2 linked regions of the Flammeovirga agarivorans genome follow. The protein of the gene in region 1 binds, or shares a complex with, the protein of each later gene. Links are inferred from orthologs where the notes say so. Each region holds a gene or a part of one and is shown in the gene's direction. Other genes may lie near its edges.

What was found. The genes of interacting proteins can lie anywhere in the genome.
Region 2: the proteins of HGP29_RS14015 (region 1) and HGP29_RS23690 are in contact, whole or in part, in a solved structure (PDB 7CUB), measured with the Escherichia coli proteins. The link is inferred for Flammeovirga agarivorans from one-to-one orthologs.

What each region holds. Positions count from the first base shown.
Region 1 is NZ_JABAIL010000004.1:259,672-263,389, forward strand. The notes cover bases 329-3,222. They hold HGP29_RS14015 (cytochrome c oxidase subunit 3), read left to right. Parts: upstream 329-1,344; coding sequence 1,345-2,100; downstream 2,101-3,222. Other genes in these bases: cyoE (heme o synthase), read left to right, coding at 329-635; HGP29_RS14010 (cytochrome c oxidase subunit 3), read left to right, coding at 635-1,216; HGP29_RS14020 (cytochrome C oxidase subunit IV family protein), read left to right, coding at 2,137-2,475; HGP29_RS14025 (SCO family protein), read left to right, coding at 2,562-3,222. Outside these bases: more of cyoE, read left to right, coding at 1-328; more of HGP29_RS14025, read left to right, coding at 3,223-3,239; HGP29_RS14030 (DUF420 domain-containing protein), read left to right, coding at 3,265-3,718. UniProt on the Escherichia coli protein: Cytochrome bo(3) ubiquinol terminal oxidase is the component of the aerobic respiratory chain of E.coli that predominates when cells are grown at high aeration.
Region 2 is NZ_JABAIL010000010.1:160,663-163,935, reverse strand. Bases 1-2,861 are described here. They hold HGP29_RS23690 (cytochrome c oxidase subunit I), read left to right. Parts: upstream 1-415; coding sequence 416-2,308; downstream 2,309-2,861. Other genes in these bases: HGP29_RS23685 (hypothetical protein), read left to right, coding at 2,414-2,861; HGP29_RS23695 (cytochrome c oxidase subunit II), read left to right, coding at 1-377. Outside these bases: more of HGP29_RS23685, read left to right, coding at 2,862-3,273. UniProt on the Escherichia coli protein: Cytochrome bo(3) ubiquinol oxidase is the terminal enzyme in the aerobic respiratory chain of E.coli that predominates when cells are grown at high aeration.

The sequences.
Region 1 (3,718 bases):
GTAGGCCACTTCCATTGGGTATAATCTCCAGAAAAGAAGCGGGTTTATATGCTTTACTTTTAGCTGTTGTTGGTGCTACATTCTTGGTATATTATGTGAATGTCTATGCAGCACTTTTATCAGTGCTATCGCTAGTACTATATGCTTTTGTTTATACACCTTTAAAAAGAATTACTCCGTTATCTGTATTAGTAGGAGCATTTCCGGGTGGTTTTCCTCCGTTAATTGGATGGGTGGCCGCTACTGGTGAAATCGGTATTGAAGGTTTGGTTCTATTTGCCTTACAATTTATGTGGCAATTCCCTCACTTCTGGGCAATTGCATGGGTGGCAGATACAGACTACAAAAAAGCAGGCTTCAAAATGTTGCCTTTTAACGGAAAAAAAGATGTGAACACTGCTGTTCAGATTTCAATTTATACAATGTTTTTAATCCCTATTGGCTTTTTACCTACTCAGTATGGCATGACAGGGATGTGGTCTGGTTTAATAGCAGCATTAGCAGGTGCAGCATTCTTATTTCAAACATTTGGTTTGATGAAGGATAAAACAGATAAATCAGCATTGAAGATTATGTTTACTTCTTTTATTTATCTACCCATTGTACAATTAGTTTATTTATTCGATAAAATATAATGAGAACGAATATGTCAGTGAGCAATGCTCCAAAGAAACCAACAAGTATGCATCCAAAGAAATTTGCGATGTGGTTGTTTATTGTTAGTGTTGTGATGATTTTCGCTGCATTAACAAGTGCATATATCGTAAGACAAGCAGAAGGTAACTGGACTCAGTTTGCTTTGCCTAATATTTTATATGTAAGTACAGTTGTTATCCTGTTGAGTAGTGGTACAATGCATTGGGCTTATTTAGGTGCCAAGAAAGATGATATGGGACAACTAAAGAAAGGTATGATCATAACATCAGTTCTAGGTTTTATCTTCTTAGTACTTCAATTCGTAGGATGGGAACACCTTGTAGAAATGAATGTCTATTTTGTGGGTAATCCTTCTGGTTCATTTGTATATGTATTAACTGGACTACATGGGGTTCACATTGTCAGTGCGGTGATATATGTATTTATTATTCTTGGAGCTTCTCTAAGAGGTAAGATTCATTCTGGGACTATTGTTAGAATGGAGATGGTAGCAAACTACTGGCACTTCTTAGATGCACTATGGATCTATCTATTTGTCTTTATGTTACTTAATAGATAAATAGTGATATTCGTCATAAAAAAATAGCACAAAAGTCACCAAATAGTTGTTTTTGTTAATAATCGACTATTAATTTGTGTAAAATAAAGTTCAAACAGACACTATAATTTTTATAACATCCAATCTTTATGTCGTCATCTACAACATTGACAACACCCAAAAGAAGTATTTGGGACGGCGCTGAGAGACCAATGAAGGCAAGCTATGGAAAGCTGATGATGTGGTTTTTCTTAGTTTCGGATGCATTTACATTTGCATCACTATTGATTGCATACGGCGTGGTTCGTTACATGCACCCAGCTTACGAAGGAGCTTACTCTGAATTCACTTTCGCAACAAGTTCTGAAAATTTCTATTGGCCAATTCCAGAAAAAGTATTTAATGCTTTCCCTGGTTTACATGGAGTAGATGTGCCACTAGGTTTTGTTGGTTTAATGACCTTCATTCTTATCTTATCTTCGGTAACAATGGTATTAGCCGTTGAAGCAGGAGAGAGAAAGTCTCAGAAAGAAGTAGAGAAATGGATGCTTTGGACTATCGTTGGTGGTGTTACTTTCTTAGGTTGTCAAGCTTGGGAATGGTCTCACTTTATTCACGGTACTGACGAAGGAGTTTTACGTGACGGTGTTCGTATTTTCGGTGCTAACTTGCATGAGAATCAATATGGACCTCAGTTATTTGCTGATTTCTTCTTCTTTATTACAGGTTTCCACGGTCTTCACGTAACTTCAGGTGTAATTCTAAACATCGTTATTTTCTATAACGTTGTGATGGGTACTTACGAAAAAAGAGGTACGTATGAAATGATTGAGAAAGGTGGATTATACTGGCACTTTGTAGATTTAGTGTGGGTATTCGTATTTACATTCTTCTACTTAGTTTAGTACTTTTTCATTCCATAACTTCAAAACATTACTATTATGGCACATTTTGATGCTTCAATGACACCAGAAGAAATCAAGGCAGCAAAAATGAAGACGGTTTTAAAAGTAACTATCATTCTTGCAGCTGTAACTCTTGTAGAATTTGCTTTGGCATTTGCATGGCCTGACGGTTCGTCAAGATTTATATTAAACATATTATTTGTTGCCCTTACTATCGTTAAGGCGGGTTACATCATTATGGAATTTATGCACTTAGGACATGAAACAAGCTTATTAAAGTTTGTGATTTTATTCCCAATGCTTTTCCTAGTGTGGCTTTGTGTAGCACTTTTCGTAGAAGGTCAAGCCATCTTAGATGCATTTCTAAATTGGTAATCTCAAATTTTTGAGAATTATTGAAATATAATGGTTTGATTTCTTCAACTTTGTAGAGATCAAACCATTTTTTATAATATCATATAATGAACAAACCTAATATTAAGAAGTGGGTATTCTTGTTCACCTTAATTGGAATACCTTTAGTTATTTTCTTCTTCCTTAAAAACTTTGGAACGAATGAATATAGTTTACAGAATTCAGAAGAAACTTTAGAAGTTTATAACCTGAAATCAGTGAACTGCACTCCCAATGAAGTGGATGGTGTTCATAGAATTCCAGATTTCTCATTTACCAATCAAGACGATCAAACTTTTACCAATAAAAATTTAGAAGGTCACATCTATGTGGCAGACTTCTTCTTTACAACTTGCCCTGATATTTGTAAGGCGATGACATCAAGCCTTCTTAGAGTGCAAGAAAGATTCAAAGATGAAGATCAATTAAAACTAGTTTCTTTTTCTATTGATCCAACATATGATACACCAAAAGTGTTATCAGAGTATGCGGAAAAGAATAATATCAATAAAGATATGTGGACACTACTTACTGGAGATAAGAAAACCATCATGGATTTAGGTCAATGTGGTTACTATATCACGGCAAAAGAAGTAGCGCTAGGAGGTCAACCTTCATTATCACATAGCGATAAATTAATTTTGGTGGATAAACACAGTAGAATTAGAGGTTTCTACAGCGGAACAGACCAAGATGATGTAAAGAGGTTACTTACTGAAATATCTTTACTGTTAAAAGAAGAATAAAATCTACTATTGAATTCAATATAAAATGAACACATTAGAACAAAAGAGAGAAGATAAGCTGCCTTTAATTATTATTGGGGTTGTATCTGTTCTTATTCCAATTGTTGTTGCACTATTACTGTTTATACCTCAAACTGGTAAATTAGGTGATTTGGATGTTTCCTTCTTACCTCATTTAAATGCAGTAATTAATGCAGCAAGTGCTTTTGCATTATTATTAGGTTTTATCTTTGTTAAAAGAGGTAATGTAGAGTTACATAGGCTAATGATGTATATCGCATTTGCTTTAGGTTCTATATTCCTTGTTTCATATGTTATTTACCATTTCCAAGGTGGTCATACTATTTTTGGAGATGTTAATCATGATGGAGTATTATCTGCTGAAGAGGCTGCAGCAGTTGCTACTTCTAGAACAGTATATATAGTTTTGTTACTTTCACATATTTTGCTTTCAGCAGTGGTTGTGCCATTGGTATTAA
Region 2 (3,273 bases), on another replicon or contig:
AAATCGTTTTACCAGTAGGTAAAGAGGTGGAATTGAAGATTAGAGCAATTGATGTAATTCACTCTGTATTCTTACCTCACTTTAGAGTGAAGATGGATGCCGTGCCAGGTATGCCAACACGCTTTAAGTTTACTCCAACAATTACTACTGAGGAGATGCGTAAGAAAACTAACAATGCTAAATTTAATTACGAATTAGCTTGTACAGAAGTTTGTGGATACGGTCACTTTGGTATGCGTAAGATTGTTAAGATCGTAACGCAAAAGGAGTATGATGCTTGGTTACAAAAGCAAAAGCCTTGGTTAGAGAAAAATCCTGACTATATGGCTGAGTGGGAAGCTAAGAAGTCGAAAGATAGCGTAGCTCAAGCAAACTAAATTTAGATACAACGAAATAACTATAAAGAATCATAGACATGGCAAGCGTAGTATTAGACGTAGAACATAACGCAGTGGGTCATGATGATCACCATGATCACCATGGCAATTTCTGGACAAACTATGTGTTCTCTTACGACCATAAAGTAATTGCTAAACAATACCTTATTTCAGGTATTCTTTGGGCCATCATTGGTGGTGGTTTATCATTATTATTCCGTATTCAGTTAGGTTTCCCGGAAGCTAACTTAGAGTGGTTAAGACCTCTTTTAGGTGATTGGATCACTGAGTCTGGTAAAATGGATACAACTTTTTATTTAGCTGCAGTAACGATGCATGGTACCATTATGGTATTCTTCGTATTAACAGCTGGATTAAGTGGTACTTTCTCCAACTTCTTGATTCCTTTACAAATTGGTGCTCGTGATATGGCATCAGGATTTATGAACATGTTATCGTACTGGTTATTTGCACTAGCATCAGTAATCATGTTAGCATCATTGTTCATCTCTACAGGTCCTGCTTCTGGTGGTTGGGTAATTTATCCTCCATTATCAGCATTACCTCAAGCAGTATCAGGTTCTGGTACAGGTATGACATTATGGTTAGTGTCAATGGTATTCTTTATTGCATCGTCATTATTAGGATCTATCAACTATATCGCAACGACAATTAACTTGAGAGCTGCAGGTATGTCATTTGCAAAGCTTCCTCTTACTATCTGGTCGTTCTTTATTACAGCGATCATCGGTGTGTTATCGTTCCCTGTACTTTTTGCAGCAGCACTTTTATTAGTGTTTGATCGTAGTTTTGGTACTTCTTTCTATTTATCTGACATTTATATCCAAGGTGAGTTATTATCTCATTCAGGTGGTAGCCCAATCTTATTCCAACACTTATTCTGGTTCTTAGGTCACCCTGAGGTATATATCGTATTATTACCAGCCTTAGGTTTAACTTCAGAAGTTATTTCTACAAACTCAAGAAAGCCTATCTTTGGTTACAGAGCGATGATTGGTTCAATGTTAGGTATTGCGTTCCTTTCATTTATTGTATGGGCACACCACATGTTCGTATCTGGTATGAACCCATTCTTAGGAACGATCTTTATGTTCTTGACGCTGATTATTGCAGTTCCATCTGCGGTAAAGGCATTCAACTATATCACAACATTATTTAGAGGTAATATCGTATTTACTCCAGCAATGTTGTTCTCAATTGGTTTAGTATCATTATTTATCTCAGGTGGTGTAACAGGTATTATCCTTGGTAACTCTGCTTTAGATATCCAACTTCATGATACTTACTTTGTAGTAGCTCACTTCCACTTAGTAATGGGTTCTGCAGCATTCTTTGGTATGATGGCTGGTGTTTACCACTGGTTCCCAAAAATGTTTGGTAGAATGATGAATACAGCTTTAGGTTATGTTCACTTCTGGTTAACGTTCTTAGGTGCTTATATGGTATTCTTCCCAATGCACTACATTGGTATCGCAGGTTTCCCAAGAAGATACTACTCATTCACAAACTTCGATGCGTTCTCAACTTTTGCTGATTTAAATACTTTTATTTCAATTGCAGCGATTGTTACAGTAACAGGTCAATTTATTTTCGTATTCAACTTCTTCTGGAGTATGTTTAGAGGTAGAATTGCTCCATTGAACCCATGGAAGTCTAATACATTAGAGTGGACAACTCCAAGAGTTCCTGGTCACGGTAACTGGCCTGGTCCACTTCCAGTTGTATATCGTTGGCCATACGATTATTCTAAGCCAGGTGCTGAGGATGATGGTTATGGTGACTTTATTCCACAAACTGTTCCTTTCTCTAAAACAAAAGCTTCAAATACACCTGAAGAAGGTCGTTTAGCTGAGTTAGAAGGTGAATTCCAAGATCTTGCTGATCACAGAGAAAAGAACCCTTTCATTTAATAGACTTTAAGTTTATTTATATAAATACTTTTATCAGAAGTATCTTAAACCCTACTATTTGGTAGGGTTTTTTTTATATATTTACTTAAATAATCAATCAAAGAAATGACTGTTATTCGCCAATTATCCTTATTCATATTTTTTCTTGTGGTTCTTTTATCTTGTTCTCAAAATGATTTTCAAGGACCAAATTTTTCTGATGGAAGCCAATATTATCCAATAGAAGAAGGGTGGTACATTACGTATGAGATAGATAGTATTCTGATTGATCAAGATAGTTCAGACCGAGATGATGGCATTATCTATGAAAATTCAATCCAATTGATGGAAAGAATAGATAAGCCTTATGAAGACGGGTTTGGTCATACTAACCATCGATTACAACGCTATAAAAGGAGTGATGAAAATCAAGAGTGGGTTTTGGATTCCGTTTGGGCAGTTACTTATAGAGACAATAACATTATCAGGTACGAGAATGGTATTCCCTATATTAAGTTAGTTAACCCTATTTACGATAGGCTTCAATGGGATCAAAATGCGTTCAATAACCAAGGTTCGACAAGTCCTTCAGGTTTTGATTTAAGATATACTGCTAAATCTATTGGTAGGTTCTTCGCTTTTGATGATAAGAATTTTACAAATACAGCTCAGATTACAGAGATTGATATTGAAAATGAAGTCACTAAATCTGAGGAGAAAAAGAATGTAGTTTACGCGAAAGATATTGGTAAAGTCTATTCTGAATATAGAGATGTCAAGAGGAAGTACTATGAATTACGTAGTGATGATGCAGAACTCTTAGGTAATCCATATTGTCAGGCGGAGAATATAAATAAAGAGGTGATTACTTTAGGAAATGGACAACGAGTGAGAAACCCATTTTTTGGTAATGATCCTTGTGAAGCTAACCCAATATATTACGAGACTATAGAAGGGGATACCGATGAAGAAAAACAAGCAAATAT